One region of the Cupriavidus sp. YAF13 genome, then DNA from elsewhere that is predicted to be linked to it. Evidence: riboswitches for the same ligand, from Rfam matches in the RefSeq annotation. Region 1 holds a riboswitch; the other holds the start of a gene.
The links. Region 1 has a riboswitch for cobalamin ahead of AB4061_RS10000 (TonB-dependent receptor plug domain-containing protein). Riboswitches for the same ligand answer to the same signal wherever they lie in the genome.
Positions count from the first base shown of each region.

Region 1 (11,743 bases):
TCCCATGGCGCCCGGCGAGCTGACCGGGCTGCTGGCCCTGGCGGGCCGCGCCGTGACGCTGGAGATCCTGCTGGAGGGCAGGGTGTTCGACGCCGCCGAGGCGCGCGAGAAAGGGCTGCTGACGCGCGTGGTGCCGGCAGCGGCACTCGGTGAGGAAGTCGCCGCGGCCGTCAAGCGCATCGTAGCCGGCGCGCCGCTGGCCGCCCGCATCAACAAGGAGAGCATCCGCCGCCTGGCGCCGGTTCCCGCGCCGCTCACCGCGGCGGAGCTCGACGCGCATTTCCGCTATGGCGACAGCGCCGACCATGCCGAAGGCGTGGCGGCATTCCTGGTGCGCCGGCCGCCGCGCTTTAGCGGGCAATAGCACGGGCAAAAGCACGGGCAAAAGCACGGGCAAAAGCACGGGTAAAAGCACGGGCAATCGCTTTAGGTATCATTGCCGGCTATCGATCGGATTGCCCATGCGGATTGCCCATGCTATTGCCGATTCCGTTTTTCATCTTCCGCAATATGAACGCCAACCTGTTCGCCCTATTCGAATCCCGCTTCCCGGCGGACCGCAGTGCCTGCTGCATTGAAACCCACGACGGCCTCTACTACAGCTGGGACGACCTGGACCGCGCCACCGCCAAGATGGCCAACCTGCTGGCCGCGCTCAAGCTGCCCGAGGGCGCGCGCGTGGCGGTGCAGGTGGAAAAATCGCCTGAGGCGCTGTTCCTGTACCTCGCCACGTTGCGTGCGGGCTACATCTACCTGCCGCTCAATACCGCCTACCAGGAAGCCGAGATCGACTACTTTGTCGGCAACGCGGAGCCGGCGGTGGTGGTGTGCAGCAGCGCCAACTTCGGCTGGGTGTCCAAGGTTGCGTTCCGCCACGGCACCAAGCACGTCTTCACGCTGGACGACGACCGCTCAGGCTCGCTGTTGTCCCGCGCTGCCGTGCAACCGGACCGCTTCGCCACGGTGGCGCGCGGTGCCGACGAGCTCGCCGCCATTCTCTACACCTCGGGCACCACGGGCCGCAGCAAGGGCGCCATGCTCACGCACGGCAACCTGGCCTCCAACGCCAAGACGCTGCATGCGTACTGGGGCTGGCGCAGCGACGACGTGCTGCTGCACATGCTGCCGATCTTCCACGTGCATGGCCTGTTCGTTGCGTCGCACGGCGCGCTGCTGGCCGGCGCCAAGATGATCTGGGCGCCCAAGCTCGACATGGCGCAGATCCTGAAATTCCTGCCGCGCTGCACCGTGATGATGGGCGTGCCCACGTACTACGTGCGCATGGTGCAGGAGCCGCGCTTTGACGACGACACCTGCCGCCGCATGCGCCTGTTCGTGTCCGGCTCCGCGCCGCTGCTGATGGAAACCTTCGATGCCTTCCGCGAGCGCACCGGCCACACCATCCTGGAGCGCTACGGCATGAGCGAGACCGTGATGCTGGTCTCCAACCCGTACGAAGCGCAAGACGGCGAGCGTATCGGCGGCACCGTTGGCAAGGCGCTGCCGGGTGTGTCGGTGCGGGTGGTGGATGGCGACGGCAAGCCTTGCGCGGCCGGCGAGATCGGCAATGTGGAAGTGCGTGGCCCGAATGTGTTCAAGGGCTACTGGCGCATGCCGGAGAAGACGCAGGAAGAGTTCACCGCCGACGGCTGGTTCAAGACCGGCGACGTGGGCCGCTTTGGCGGCGCCATCGTCAGCCAGGCTGGCGAGCGCAAGGTGCCCGACGACTACCTGACCATCGTCGGCCGCAGCAAGGACCTGATCATCTCCGGTGGCTACAACGTCTACCCCAAGGAGATCGAGAGCTTTATCGACGAGATGCCGGGCGTGGCGGAAAGCGCCGTGATCGGCGTGCCGCATGCCGATTTTGGCGAAGCGGTGGTGGCGGTGGTGGTTGGCAAGCCCGGTGCCTCGCTGGATGCGCTGAGCCTGATTGGCGGGCTCAAGGGTCGCATTGCCAATTTCAAGGTGCCTAAGCGCGTGCACGTAGTGGACGAGTTGCCGCGCAACACCATGGGCAAGGTGCAGAAGAACGTGCTGCGCCAGCAGTTCGGGGCGCTGTAAGCACGGCCGCTCCTTGATGGCTTCTTGATGGCTTAGGCATCAAAGACAAGGCCCCTGCCGCTTGCGCGGCAGGGGCCTTGTTCCATGCCTTCTGCCTTGACCCTTGAACCTTGAGCCTGTGGCATTGGACGGCGCTTACTTGAGCATCTGCACCGAGCCGTTCACCGTCACGGTGACCTGGGCCTTGCCGCCCTCGACCGGCACCGGCGCGGAATCAGCCATCATGGCCTTGGCTGCGTACATACGCGGCATCGGCTGCACCGCGCCCACCTCGCCCACCTGCACTTCGCGGATGGTGTAGCTGCCGTAGCCGAACAGCTTGGTGGTGGCCTGGGCCTTGTCGCGGAACGAGGCCACGGCTTGCTCGGTCAGCTTGGCCTCGGCCGCGTGGCGGGCTTCGCGCGAGAGCGAGAAGCTGATGTTCTGCACCTGCATCTGGCTGGCGAGCTGCCCCGCGAGCTTGGACACGGCGGTGAAATCGCGCGATTCCAGAATCACCTCGGCGCGCCCGCGCCAGGTGCTGATGCGCCCGTTCTTGTCGTTGGACGGATAGATGGTGAAGCCGCCCGATTGCGCCTGCACGCCATTGGTACGCTTGGCCTGCGCGATCACATCCGCCGTCTTGGCTGACAGCGCCGAGGAAATCGCGCCCGGCTCCGCCCCTTCCTGCTCGGCGGCGAGCGTCAGGTGGACCACGTCGGTCGGCACGTCGGTGGCGGCCTGGGCGGACAGCGACAGCACGCCGGCAGGGGCCGGCTCGTGGGCCGGGCCGCCGCCCTGGGCGGAGGCAACCATGGCGGTGGTACCGAGCAGCGTGGCGGCAAGCAGATGTTTCATTGGATTCTCCCTTTCAAGGCAATGGGTATCAGACGCGCGGCCCAGGTGATCGTTCCGCTACGTCGCGTGCGACCTTGTATCTACTTGTATCCGCGAGTGCATCGCTGGCACCTGTGGCCTTAGAACGCGTGCCAGGCCTTCCACATCATGTAGGCCGACAGGCTGAACAGCAGGCAGGCGAAGACTTTCTTCAACTGTGCGACATCCATGCGGTGCGCGGTGCGCGCGCCCAGCGGCGCGGTCAGCACGCTGGCAACCGCGATCACCGCTAGCGCCGGCAGGTAAATGTAGCCGAGCGAGCCGGCCGGCAGACCGGTCTGGCCCAGCCCGCTCCACACATAGCCGATCACGCTCGCCACCGCGATGGGAAACCCGAGCGCGGCCGAGGTGGCCACGGCGTTGTGGATCGGCACATTGCACCACGTCATGAACGGCACCGAGACAAAGCCGCCGCCCGCGCCCACCAGGCTGGACAAGAAGCCGATCACGCCGCCCGCGCCCAGCATGCCCGGCGTGCCCGGTAGTTGCCGGTGCGGGGCGGGCTTGCGGTTGCGCAGCATCTGCCATGCCGAAAAGCCCACGAATACAGCGAACAGCAGCGATAGCCAACTGGTCTTGAGCGCCGCGAAGACCTTGCCGCCGCCGATCATGCCGCCAATCAGGATGCCGGGCGCTAGGGCCAGCACCAGCTTCCATCGCACCATGCCGCGCTTGTGGTGGGCGCGCACCGAGGACAGCGAGGTGAACAGGATGGTCGCCATGGAGGTGGCGATCGCCATATGGACGATGGCCTCATGCGGGAAGGCCAGGGCGGTGAACAGCAGCGTGAGGAAGGGCACCATCAGCATGCCGCCGCCTACGCCAAGCAAGCCAGCACAGAAGCCGGTAAAGGCGCCGAGCAACAGCAGCCCGGGAATCAGGGAAAAGCTCATGACGCGGAATCGACCTTGTTGGCGTTGTAGTTATGTAGTCGGCAGCCATTGTGTCATGCCGCTGCTGTCGCCGCCGGTGCCAGGCTAGCGCATCAGCCGCGTGGTGATGAATCGCCATTCGGCCGGGGTCACCGGCGTGATCGACAACCGGTTGCCACGGCGTAGCACGACCATGTCGGCCAGTTCGTCATGCGCGCGCAGGTCGGCCAGCGAGATCAGCGGGCCCTTGCCGACAAAGCGCACGTCAACCAGCATCCAGCGCGGTGCATCCAGCTTGGCGGCGGCGTCGTAGTAATCGCTCTTCGGGTCGAACTGGGTGGGATCGGGGTAGGGCTGCGAGCTGACCTCGGCCAGGCCGGCAATGCCGGGTTGTGGGCAGGAGGAGTGATAGAACAGCACGCCGTCGCCAATTTGCATGCCGTCGCGCATGAAGTTGCGGGCCTGGTAGTTGCGCACGCCGGTCCATGGCAGGGTGCCGCGTTCGGCTAGCGTATCGATGCTGGCCTCGTCGGGTTCCGACTTCATCAGCCAGTACTGGCGGGCGCGCGCGGCGGCATTGGCTTGCGTGGATCGGCTCATGGGCGGGCAGGGCGGGCGTGACGTTGGCGACAGCGATATGGTGCAGCAAGCACGGCCAAAAGAAAACCGTCTGGCGGATGTGGGCCGTGGCGCAAACACAGAGGGAGGGCACTGCAGAGGCAACGCAGGTCAACCTGCGCCGCAAAAGGAAAAGGCGGTGGTTGAATAACCACCGCCTTTAGAGGGGTCCCCGCCTCGGCCGCTGGATCGGCATCCTGAACCCAAGTGAGGTTCAGAGTGGCTGCGGAAGCCGCATTTCGGGTACATCACCGGTTCAGGGAGTCCAGACTGCAACTATGAACCATGCGACGCGCTCGCCCACACGGCATAATCCCGCACCAACAAATGCTTATCGGTTCAAGGAATATGATCCTGACGAACCAGGCAGGGAAACTGTCAAACGTCTGACTTTTTTGCACTGCCAAACGCATACTGCTTTGGCACGGCTGTCAGACGTTTGCCGTTTCTAACTTGGATGGGATGAAAACGGCGGTCAGGCGCGATAACCCGACCTAAGGTACCGCAGCTATGTGGCTTGGTGCGGCTTGGCTCCACTATACACCGCGAGGCTTTCCATACCAAGCCCGTCTTTGCGTGTCGTTACATTTTGCTGACGCGCGCGGCATGTGGGGCACATCGGGCCGAAATCACGCGCGTATCGCTGCCTACCTGTGCCGTGCGGTACACCGCCGGCGCAGGGCAGGACATCAGTTGCGCGGCACGGGCGAATTGGTGCCCACATGCGCGTACTGGCGCAGGGCTTCGTCCGCGCGTTCGTTCAGCTCGCGAATGCGCGCACGCACTGCATCAACGGGAATCGCGCCATCTTCTTGCTGCTTGCGCTTGAGCGAGAGCAGGTCCGAGGCGATGCTGATCGCGGCCATCACGGCAACGCGTTCCACGCCCTTGGCGGATACCCCGCCCTTGAGCCGCGTCATCTGGCCGTCTACCAGTGCCACGGCCTCCAGCAGCGCGGCCTCGTTGTCGGCGGCAATGGCGAACCGGTAGGACTGGCCGGCAATGATCACTTCGACTTGCTTATTGCTCATGCGTTTTCTCCGGGTGCCTTCTGTTCGGCGCGGCTGGCCGCATCGCCTTCGCCCAGCAGGTCGAGCTGGCGGGCGTCGCTGGCGGTGGGCAGCTTGTCCAGGATCGACTGGATGCGCAGCTGCGCTTCCTCGATCTTGATATTGAGCAGCTCGCGGTCGGCGGCCATGGCTTCACGGTCGCCGCGCAGCTGGCTGGCGTCGGCCTGCAGGCGTTCGATCTCCTCCCGCAGCCGCTGGTTCTCCGCCGCCAGGGTATCGGCATGGTGCAGCACACGCCCGATCTTGGCGGCGAGTTGTTCGAGTTCGGTGAGCATAGAGCCTGTCATATCTAGGGTCTCGGGTTCTGGGATTTTAGCCCAAGCGCTATCGTGCGGACGGCGAACGCAGACGTGTGTGACCGGGCCTGCGCGCCGAAGTTGCATGCATCGTCGTTTAACGGCATCCGTGGCGGCGGCTTTATGCCTGTTTCCAGGCGCTTTCCCCCCGTTTTGCCGCGGCATTGACGCTTGCCTCGAAACTGCCTACACTCGCGCACGTTCCAGGTGCTCGTAATCCTATTCACTACAGGGTTGCAGTTCAACGGGAAACAGGGAGCCAGCCACCGCCGCCAGGGCAGGGCCGAGCCAACCTGTGCTGCCCCCGCAACGGTAAGCGACCGTGATCGCAAGATCGCAAGGCCGACCACTCAGCCACTGAACCGCAAGGTTCGGGAAGGCGGTCGGACTGGTGTCGTCAGCCCGGATACCGGCCTGAACGAGAGTGCGCCGCCCTCCGCTGCTTTTTGCCGCGCAAGCCAGCGGCGCGCTTCGTCGCCAGACGGTCCGCGGGGGAACGGACCAGGCAGCTCTCTCCCACAATCCGCATCATGCGCTCATCGTCTTACAGGTCGAGCCGTCCGGCATTGCCGGCGCGCCCCGCCACCGCCCCCGTTTCTGTTTCCGTTTCTGTCTCCCGACAAGTCTGTGCCACGCCTGTCGCCTTGCTGGCCCTGCTCGCCGTGTGCGCGCCCGGCGCCGCCATGGCCCAGGCCAGCGAGGCCGCCGCCGTGCAGCCGGCCGCCGACGCGCAGCTCACGCCGGTGGTGGTCAGTGCCAATCGCACTCCCCAGCCGATCACCGAAGCGCTGCCGCACACGACCGTGGTGACCCGGCAGGACATCGTCAACTCGCAGGCGATCGATCTACGCTCGCTGCTGCGCACGCAAGCCGGCGTGGAGTTTGCCGCCAATGGCGGCCTGGGTTCCAATACCACCCTGTTCATGCGCGGGGCCAACAGCAACCAGACGCTGATCCTGATCGACGGCGTGCGTGTCTCGTCGGCCAGCAGCGGCACGGCCCAGTTGTCGAACATCCTGCCCGATCAGATCGACCACATCGAGATCGTGCGGGGCAACGTCTCCGCGCTGTACGGCTCGGATGCGATCGGCGGCGTGGTGCAGATCTTCACCAAGAGCGGCGCGGGCCAGGCCCCGGCGGCCAACGCGCAGATCGAGTACGGCAGCAACAATACGCGCCAGGGCACGGTGGGCTACGGCGGCCAGATCGGCGACACGTCGTTCAATATCACCGGCTCGGCCATCAAGACCGACGGCTTCTCGGCGATCAACACCAAGCAGCAGCCCAAGGCCAACCCCAACGACAACCCCTACGACAACAAGAGCGTATCGGGCCAGGTCAAGCATCGCTTCACCAGCGACTGGGACGCCGGCGTCACCGCTTACTATTCGAAGAGCAAGCTCTCCTACGACAGCACGGTGGGCAAGCCGACCGATGTCTGGTGGATGAACAGCGAGCTGTACACGGTATCCGCCTTCGTCAACGGCAAGATTACCCGGGACTGGAGCACGCACTTCAAGGTGGCCCAGAGCGAGGATCGCAGCGAGAACACCAAGAACGGCCTGTTCGACAGCCGCTTCAATACACGTAACCGCCAGTACACCTGGCAGAACGAATACGCGCTGGCACCCACGCACACCTTGCTGTTCGGCACCGAATACCTGCAGCAGGAGTTCGATTCCAGCACCTATGCCGCGCCCAACCGCAACGTGACCTCGGTGTTTGGCGGCTACGACGGACGCCTGGGCAAGCATCAGTTGCAGCTCAACGTGCGCAACGACCATTACTCGGACTTTGGCAGCCAGGCCAGCTACTTCGCCGGCTACGGCTATAACTTGACCAATGCGTTCAAGCTGATCGCCAACGCCAGCAATGCCTTCCGCGCGCCGACGTTCAACGAGCTCTACTATCCTGGCTACGGCCAGCGGGGCATCAAGCCCGAGCGCGCCAAGTCGGTCGAGCTGGGCGCGCAGTACAACACCGATGCCGCCGGCCTGCTGCGCGTGACCGCGTTCGAGACCCGCTACGACAACCTGATCACCTCGGCGCTGCAGCCCAACGGCCTGTACCTGGCGCAGAATGTCAACAAGGCCAAGGTGCAAGGCATCGAAGCCTCCTGGCGCGCCAAGCTGATGGGCACCGACGTGGGTGCCAGCATCACCTTCCAGAACCCGGTGGATGAGCAGAGCAATACGCAGTTGCTGCGCCGCGCACGCCGCCATGCCGCCTTCGACGTGGGCCGCCAGTTTGGCGACTTCCGCCTGGGCGGCGAGTGGATCATCTCCTCGACGCGCATGGATAGTGGCTCGCGCACGCTCGGCGGATACGGTATCGTCAACCTCAATGCCCGCTATAACATCGACAAGCAATGGTTCGTGGCCGCCCGTGTGGAAAACCTGTTCGACAAGAACTACCAGCTCGCCTATCCCTTCAACACGCAGGGACGCGCCGGCTTTGTCACGCTGGGCTGGCGTCAGAAATGACAATGAGGATGGTTGCCTGACATGCGCCGCGCGCTAGCCGTCTGGCTGATGCTTGCCGCCGCCGGCGTGGCGGTGTTCCTGCTGTCGTTGGCGATGGGCAGCGTGCCGCTGTCGGGTGCGCAGGTCTGGCAGGCGCTGTCCGGCGGCGCCGACGATACCGCCGGCGCCATCGTGCGTGAGCTGCGGCTGCCGCGCGCGGCAGCGGCGTTCGCGTGCGGTGGCCTGCTGGCGCTGACCGGCGCGCTGATGCAGGTGCTGCTGCGCAATCCGCTGGCCGAGCCCTATGTGCTCGGCGTATCGGGCGGCGCGGCCACCGGTGCGCTCACCGCCATGCTGATGATGTGGCCACTGTGGACGGTGCAGGCCGGCGCGGCCGGCGGCGCGCTGTTCTCGATGGTGCTGGTGGCCACGCTGGCGCGGCGCGACCTGCTGCATCCGCAGGTGCAGGGCGGGCACCATGAGGCCGGCTCGCGCCTGCTGCTGACCGGCGTGATCCTGGCCGCCGGTTGGGGCGCGCTGATTACCCTGATCCTGAGCGTGGCGCCCGAGGCCCGTTTGCGCGGCATGCTGTTCTGGCTGACCGGCGACCTGGGCGGCACCGCCAGCTATGGCCTTGCGCTGGGTGCGCTGGCGCTGGCCGTGCTGCTGGCCATGCCGATGGCGCGCTCGCTCAATGCCATGCTGATGGGCGAGACCGTGGCGCAGGCGCTGGGCGTGCGCGTCGGCGCGGTGCGCATGTCGGTGTTCGTGCTGGCCTCGCTGGCGATCGCGGTGGCCATTACCTCGGCCGGCTCGATCGGCTTTGTCGGGCTGGTGGTGCCGCACCTGGTGCGCCTTGCCTGGGGCAACGACCAACGCTTGATGTTGCCTGCCTCGGCCTTGCTGGGTGGCACGTTGCTGATGGCCGCCGACCTGGTGGCGCGCACGGTGATTGCGCCGGCGCAGTTGCCGGTGGGCGTGATCACAGCGCTGCTGGGCGTGCCGACCTTCCTCTTTCTACTGCTGCGCAGGCCGCGCTGACTCCCATGCCGACCTGGAATGAACCCGTTTCCGCTTGTCCGCCGCTGGTGCTGCAGTCCTTGCAGTTGCGCGCCGGCGCGCGCGCTTTGCTCGATGGCCTGAGCTTGTCCATGCAGGCGGGCGAGCTGTGGTGCATCGTGGGCCCGAACGGCGTCGGCAAGTCCACGCTGATGTCGGTGCTGGCCGGGCTGCGCAAGCCGGACGGCGGCGTGGTGCTGCTGGATGGCCGCGCGCCGCTGGAGACGCCGCCCGCGGCCCTGGCATTGCGCCGCGCCTACCTGCCTCAGGCGGTGCACGACACCTTCTCGATGTCGGTGCGCGACGCCGTGGCGGTGGGCCGTCACCCGCATCTCTCCGGCTGGGGCTGGGCCGGCCGCGAGGACGACGCGGTGGTCGCGGCCGTGATGCGCGAGATGGATCTCGATGCGCTGGCCGGGCGCGACGTGCTGACCCTGTCCGGCGGCGAGCGCCAGCGCGTTTCGCTGGCTGCCACGCTGGCGCAACAGGCGCCGCTGCTGATGCTGGACGAACCCGCCGCCCACCTCGACCTGCGCCACCAGATCATGGTGCTGGAAACCCTGGCCCGGCTGGCGCGCGCCGGCCGTCATGCCATCGTGGTGATCCTGCACGACCTTAACCTGGCGCGGCGCTACGCGACCCATGCCTTGCTGCTGGCCGAAGACGGCCTGTGCCTGCATGGCCCCGCTGCGCAGGTCCTGACCCCCGCGCATTGCTCGCACGCGCTGCGCACGCCCATTGTCAGCGTCAGCGACGGCCGCCATACCGCGCTGATCGCCGACGGGGCGCATTTTCCCGCACCAGACGAAACCCAACATGACTGAACCCAAAGCCTTTGAGACCTCCACGTCGGAAGACGCCGCCCGCGACGAGCGCCACAAGGCGCGCATGCTGCGCAAGAAGGATGTCGTGGATGCCAAGATCGCCGCCGCGCAGGACGAGCGCGGCGTGATCGTCATCACCACCGGCAATGGCAAGGGCAAGTCCAGCTCCGGCTTTGGCATGGTGGTGCGCGCGCTTGGCCACGGCATGCAGGCCGGCGTGGTGCAATTCATCAAGGGCGCCATTCCCAGCGGCGAGGAATTGTTCCTGCGGCGCTTTCCGGAGCAGTGCGCCTTCCATGTGATGGGCGAAGGCTACACCTGGGAAACCCAGGATCGCGCGCGCGACGTGGCCAAGGCCCAGGCCGCGTGGGAGGTGGCGCGCTCGCTGCTGCGCGACCCGTCGATCGGGCTGGTGCTGCTGGACGAGCTCAATATCGCGCTCAAGCTGCACTACCTGGATGTCGACGCCGTCATCGCCGACCTGCGTGCCCGCCCGCCGATGCAGCACGTGGTCATCACTGGCCGCGGCGCACCGCCCGCGCTGATCGAGGCGGCGGATACCGTGACGGACATGACGCCGGTCAAGCATGCCTTCCAGCAAGGCATCAAGGCCCAACGTGGCGTCGAGATGTAAAACGTCTATTCTTGTTCCAGCGAATCCTTTCTCAGTCACACCAAGAAACACCATGCAGTTACCCGCCATCGCCCCGCTCGACACCTCCCTGCGCCCGACCTTGCAAGCCGCCATCGATGCCAAGACCAAGCCGCTCGGCGCGCTCGGCCGGCTCGAGGGGCTGGCATTGCAGATCGGCCTGATTACCGGCAGTGGCGCGCCGGAGCTCAAGCGCCCCGCGGTGATCGTGTTCGCCGGGGACCACGGCGTGGCCGATGCCGGCGTGAGCGCCTATCCGGCCGAGGTCACGGCGCAGATGGTGCTCAACTTCCTGGCCGGGGGCGCGGCCATCAATGTGTTCTCGCGCCTGCACGGGCTGACGCTGGAAGTGGTGGACGCGGGAGTGCGCGCGCCGCTGCCGTCCGTGCCCGGGCTGGTCAACTGTCGCATTGCCGCGGGCACGCGCAATTTTGCCTCTGAGCGCGCCATGAGCGCGGAGCAGGTGCAGGCGGCGCTCACCGCCGGCATGGCGCGCGTGCTGCGCCACGCGCAGCAGGGCAGCAACGTGATTGGCTTTGGCGAGATGGGCATTGCCAATACCTCGTCGGCCGCTTGCCTGGTGAGCCGGCTTACCGATACACCGATTGAAGATTGCATCGGCCGCGGCACTGGCCTGGACGACGCGGGCCTCGCGCGCAAGCGCGCGGTGCTGGCGCAGGCGCTGGCGCTGCACGCGGACGCGGTGGAGCCGCTCGACGTACTGGCCGCCTTCGGCGGCTTCGAGATCGCCATGATGACCGGCGCCTTCCTGGCCGCGGCCGCCAGCCGCATGGTGATCCTGGTCGATGGTTTTATCGCCTCGGCCGCGCTGCTGGTGGCGCAGCGCCTCGCGCCCGAGGTGCTGGAATACTGCGTGTTCTCGCATTGCTCGCACGAGCACGGCCACCGCCGCCTGCTGGACTATTTCGGCGCCGAGCCGCTGCTGGCGC
Region 1 is NZ_JBFRDD010000009.1:32,744-44,486, forward strand. It holds gene AB4061_RS09960 (enoyl-CoA hydratase/isomerase family protein) at 1-364, shown strand, start outside; gene AB4061_RS09965 (malonate--CoA ligase) at 511-2,064, shown strand; gene AB4061_RS09970 (SIMPL domain-containing protein) at 2,200-2,901, opposite strand; gene AB4061_RS09975 (sulfite exporter TauE/SafE family protein) at 3,021-3,833, opposite strand; gene AB4061_RS09980 (EVE domain-containing protein) at 3,918-4,412, opposite strand; RNA gene ssrS (6S RNA) at 4,596-4,806, opposite strand; gene AB4061_RS09990 (cell division protein ZapA) at 5,120-5,461, opposite strand; gene AB4061_RS09995 (hypothetical protein) at 5,458-5,775, opposite strand; cobalamin riboswitch at 5,984-6,228, shown strand; gene AB4061_RS10000 (TonB-dependent receptor plug domain-containing protein) at 6,327-8,279, shown strand; gene AB4061_RS10005 (FecCD family ABC transporter permease) at 8,301-9,299, shown strand; gene AB4061_RS10010 (ABC transporter ATP-binding protein) at 9,305-10,141, shown strand; gene cobO (cob(I)yrinic acid a,c-diamide adenosyltransferase) at 10,134-10,775, shown strand; gene cobT (nicotinate-nucleotide--dimethylbenzimidazole phosphoribosyltransferase) at 10,828-11,743, shown strand, end outside.

Region 2 (4,736 bases), on a different contig from region 1:
GTTCGGCGCGGCTCGTGTCGCGCATCACCTCGCCGGTCCTGGCAGACACGTACAGCTCGGAGCCGGCCGCATCGTCCAGCGCAATGCGATGCAGCGGCCGCCAGGGATTGAGCCCGTTGGGCACGGTCCACTGGTCGCGCTCCGCGGTTTCCACCCAGCGCGCGCCCGCCGCACCGGAGAAACGGCGGGCGATAGCTTGCGCGGCGACGGCATCCACCTGCTCGATGCGCGCCGCGTCGCGGGCGGAGACGGTGTAAGGCTTGCCGTTCCAGTCGATCATCCGGTAGACCGGGTGCGCGCCCATCATCTCCAGGCGCAGGCTGCGCGGAAAGCGGGTGAGGCCCGCGCTGGCCATCGCGGCATCCGGCGTGATCCTTACCCCGGGCAGGTCCAGCGGCGGGAGCCCCGCGTGGCGCTCGGCGTCGGTTAGCGCGGGAAAGGCCACGTACATCATGACCAATCCCGAGAGAAACCACATGGCGATCAGCAGGCAGCCCGCGATCCCGGCCCAGCGGTGCACCAGGTAGAGCCAGCGGCGCGTGAAGCGCCAGCACGCTTCACGCCAGGACAGGGGTGTGCTTGCCATGCCGGGCCTAGAAGTAGAAGTTGGCCGACAGCTCGGCCGCGCGCGGCCGGCCCAGCAGCCACTGGCTGCCGCTGTTGCCGGAGGATTCGGCGTAGTCGCGGTTGAACAGGTTGTACACGCGCAGCGTCAGCGCCGTCTTGCGCGATACGCGCCATTGCAGCGAGGCATCCACCGCCGTGTACGACGGCATGGTGGTGGTATTGGCGTTGTTGGTGTAGCGCTTGCCCACGTAGCGCAGGCCGCTGCCTACCTGCCACTGCGGTGCGAAGGCCCACGTCAGCCACAGGTTGGCCGCCTGCTGCGCAACGCTGGTGGGCACATTGCCATTGCGCGAGACCAGCGCGCCGTTCACGCTTTCCGCGAAGTTGTCGTAGCGGGCGCGCAGCACGGTGCCGTTGGCTTCCAACCGCAACCCGCGCATGAGTTCCACGCTGACCGAGGCCTCCAGCCCGCGCGAGGATTGCTCGCCCACCTGCACCGCCAACGCCGGGTTGTTGGCGTCGCGTGTCAGCAGGTTCTTCTTGACGATCTGGTAGGCGGCAAAAGTCCACTCGCCGCGCTGGTTCCAGAACGATTGCTTGACCCCGGCTTCGATCTGCCGCCCGGCGGCCAGCTTGAAATCCTTCTGTGCGTCCGAGGTGGAGATCAGTGCGTTCAGCGGATCGGTGGCGGTGGCGTACTGCGCATACACCGACAGGGCTGGCGTGAATGCGTAGACGGTGCCCGCGCGCCACGTGACGTTGTTGAAGCTGCGGGTCCAGTCGTCGCCCGTGAGCAGGTTGCCGCGTTCCAGCTGGGCATGGTCCAGCCGCACGCCGCCAATCACCGACCATTCCCGGGTCAGCTTGAGGCGGTCCTCGCCAAACAGCGCGGCTTGCGTGGTGTGGGTGCGAAAGCGCGGCGACGTGACAACGCCTGGCGGGCTGAAGAACTGGCCCGGGTCGAACTGGTAGGCATTGACCGTGGATGCGCCGCCATAGGGCGAGTTGCTGCTATTGGTGTAGTTGATGCGGTTAACGTCGAACCCCACCATGGCGGTATTGGCCATGCCGAACAACTGGCCATCGATCTTCAGGTCGGCGCGGTTGCCCACCTGTTCCTGGTCGTGCAGGATCTCCAGGTAGTCGGTGCGGCGCACCTGGCCCGTCGCGGGCAGGAAGGTATAGGACTCGGCGTCGCGCCAGTGGCGCTGGCTGGTGAGGTAGTAGAACTGGTTGCGCACCGTGACCCGCTCGTTGGGCTGCCACTGCGCCGCGAGCCGGGTCCAGCGGTCGCGGTAGGTGATGTCGGCATCGCCAACGTTGTAGTTCTTCTTGCGCAGCGAGGTGTCCAGGCCGCCGCCCGCCAGCGGCGTGCCCAGGTATTGCATCGGGTGCTGGTCGGCATCGTCATAGGACAGCGTCAGGTTGAACTCGGGCGATACGTCTAGCCGCACCGCGGCCGACACCGCCAGGCTGCGCGAGTCGCCCCGGTCCACCCAGCCGCCGGAGCGGTTATAGCTGGCGTTGAAGCGGTAGGAGAGCGTCTCGTTGACTGCGCCGCCGCTGTCGAACGCCGCGCGTGCTGTTCTTTGCGTGCCGCCGGTGAGCTGCAGCTCGTTGGCGATCGGCGCGCGTATCGGCTTCTTGGGGATCACGTTGACCACGCCGCCGATCGCGCCTTCGCCAACCATGACCGAGGCCGCGCCGCGCAGCACTTCGATGCGGTCCACGGACCAGGTATCGAAGGGGAAGGTGACGGTGCCGGAGGCCACGTAGAGGCGCGTGCCATCGTACAACTGCATCACCGAGCCTTGGCCTGCGAAGCCGCGTGCCGCGAGCGCCGTGCCGCCGTTGCCGGGCGCGCCATTGGACGTGATGCCGGTGGCGCGGGTCACGGCCTCGCGCAGCGACAAATCGCCGCGTTCGCGAATGGTGTCGCCGGACAGGACTTCCACGCTAGCGGGCGTTTCCAGCGGGGTCAGGCCAAGGCGGCTGCCGGTGCTGGTGGGCTCGGACAGCGCGAGCCCGGGCGGCTGCGAGGCGCTGCTGACTACCACCGCCGGTAGCATCGTGCTGCCGCGCGACGGCTGCGATTGCGCTCGCTCCGAAGGTTGCGCATCGTCCGCCGCCCAGGCGGCATCGGCGCCGAGGCCGGCGAAGGCCCCCAGCGATAGCGCGAGCGCGCAACGATGCGCGAGCTGGCGCGGCTTGGGCGCATGACGACATTTGCGTGGCGTGACGGCCGCCGGCGAGGCGGTACGGGCAATGCGAGGGCGCGCGGACATGAACTTTCCATCATTGGCCGCGGGCGACCCCGCCCGGCGGCAATAAACGAACCAGCCGCGGACGAGCGCGCAGTGACTGCCAGACGCGTGGCCAGCCGTCTCACGCCTGGCCGCCCGTCCGCAGCCCCGGTGATCGGTCGAAGGCCGGTATCCGGGCTTGCAGGGGGACGCCTGCCGCTGGGGCGCGTCCGGGGTGCCGCCTTCCCGCGCGATGATGCGCAGTGGCTGCCGCGGCCTGTTGGCGCGGCGTGACACCTTTGTACCTGCTGACCGTTGCGGGGGCAGCACAGGATTAGCCGCGGCATGGCCGGCGGCGCACCTGTTTCCCGTTTAACCCCCGCCGCGCGCTGCGCGCCGGAGGCACCTTCGAACCCTTGGCAGTCCACTTGCAAGGCAATTGCAAGTCAATTGCAATTGCTGGGTGGAATGCGAGGCGCATTGTAGCCGTATTTGCGCTGCTTTCGGGGGCGGATGGCAGGCGTTTTCTTTGCACCGTGCGAGTGCGCTGGCGTTTCAGCCTGGCGCAACCTGTCGCCATTTTGGTGCTTCATGCGGCATTTTCTGCGCTTCGAGGCCTTTCGTGCCGTCCTGCCGCGCCTTTCGCTAAAGAAGGCGAGCCCGGCTCCGATATCCGGAGATGCCGCATGCCTCCTGCATGACTGGCGATTGCCCCGAGAAGCGAGTGCCATGAATCGTCTGACCCTGCGAAAAAAGCTGTGGATTCCCCTTGTGCTGGCCTGGCTCGGCCTGCTGTTGCTGACCGTGATGCATGCCTTCCAGACCCGCCAGCTGCAAATGGCCGATCGCCGCAGCGAGCTGGCTAATATCGTCGACATGTCGCTCTCGCTGGTGCGCGACTATGCCGAGCAAGCGCGCCAGGGCAAGATGTCCGAGGCCGATGCCAAGGCCCAGGCCACGGCCCGCGTCGCCGCACAGCGTTATGGCAAGGATGGCTACATCACCATCGTCGGCGCGGATTCCGTGCTGTTGATGCATCCCATCAACGCCAAGCTCAACGGCAAGAACATGAGCGACTTCAAGGACGCCAAGGGCAACGCCTTGTACGCCGATATCGCGGCCCGCGGCGCGTCGGCCGACGGCGCGGGCCACCTGGACTACTGGTGGCCCAAGCCGGGCAGCGACCAGCCCAGCCCCAAGATCGGCTACGTGGCGCGCTTCAAGCCGTGGGGCTGGGATCTGGTCGCCGGCACGTATATGGATGACGTGCAAGCGCAGTTCCGCGCCTCGCTCTATCAATCGCTGGGGCTGCTGGTGCTGCTGGGCATTGTGATTTCCGCGGTGGCTACGCTGCTGATCCGCAGCATCCAGAGCTCGGTGGGCGGCGAGCCCGCTACCGCCGCGGCCCTTGCCTTGCGCATGGCCAGCGGCGACCTCACGGCGCGCGTCGAAACTCACCCGGACGACCGCTCCAGCCTGATGTACGCCATTGGCCATATGCGCGACCAGCTCGCCGGCACGGTGGCGGGCATCCAGCAATCGGCCGATTCCATCACCTCGGCGGCCCAGGAGATCGCTTCGGGCAATAGCGACCTGTCGAGCCGCACCGAGCAGCAGGCGGCCTCGCTGCAGCAGACTGCCGCCAGCATGGAGCAGATCACCGCGACGGTGCGCCAGAATGCCGACAACGCCAAGGAGGCCAGCCAGTATGTGTCCGACGCCTCGCAGATCGCGCAGCAGGGCGGCAGCGTGGTCAGCCAGGTGGTGGACAAGATGCGCGGCATCACCGCCAGCTCGCGCAAGATCAACGACATCATCGGCGTGATCGACGGCATTGCGTTCCAGACCAATATCCTGGCGCTTAACGCCGCGGTGGAAGCCGCGCGCGCCGGCGAGCAAGGACGCGGGTTTGCGGTGGTGGCTGGC
Region 2 is NZ_JBFRDD010000032.1:113,062-117,797, forward strand. It holds gene AB4061_RS24390 (PepSY domain-containing protein) at 1-586, opposite strand, end outside; gene AB4061_RS24395 (TonB-dependent receptor) at 594-2,852, opposite strand; cobalamin riboswitch at 2,978-3,235, opposite strand; gene AB4061_RS24400 (methyl-accepting chemotaxis protein) at 3,540-4,736, shown strand, end outside.
Region 2: it holds a riboswitch for cobalamin, as region 1 does, so the genes downstream of both, AB4061_RS24395 (TonB-dependent receptor) here and AB4061_RS10000 (TonB-dependent receptor plug domain-containing protein) in region 1, are expected to answer to the same signal.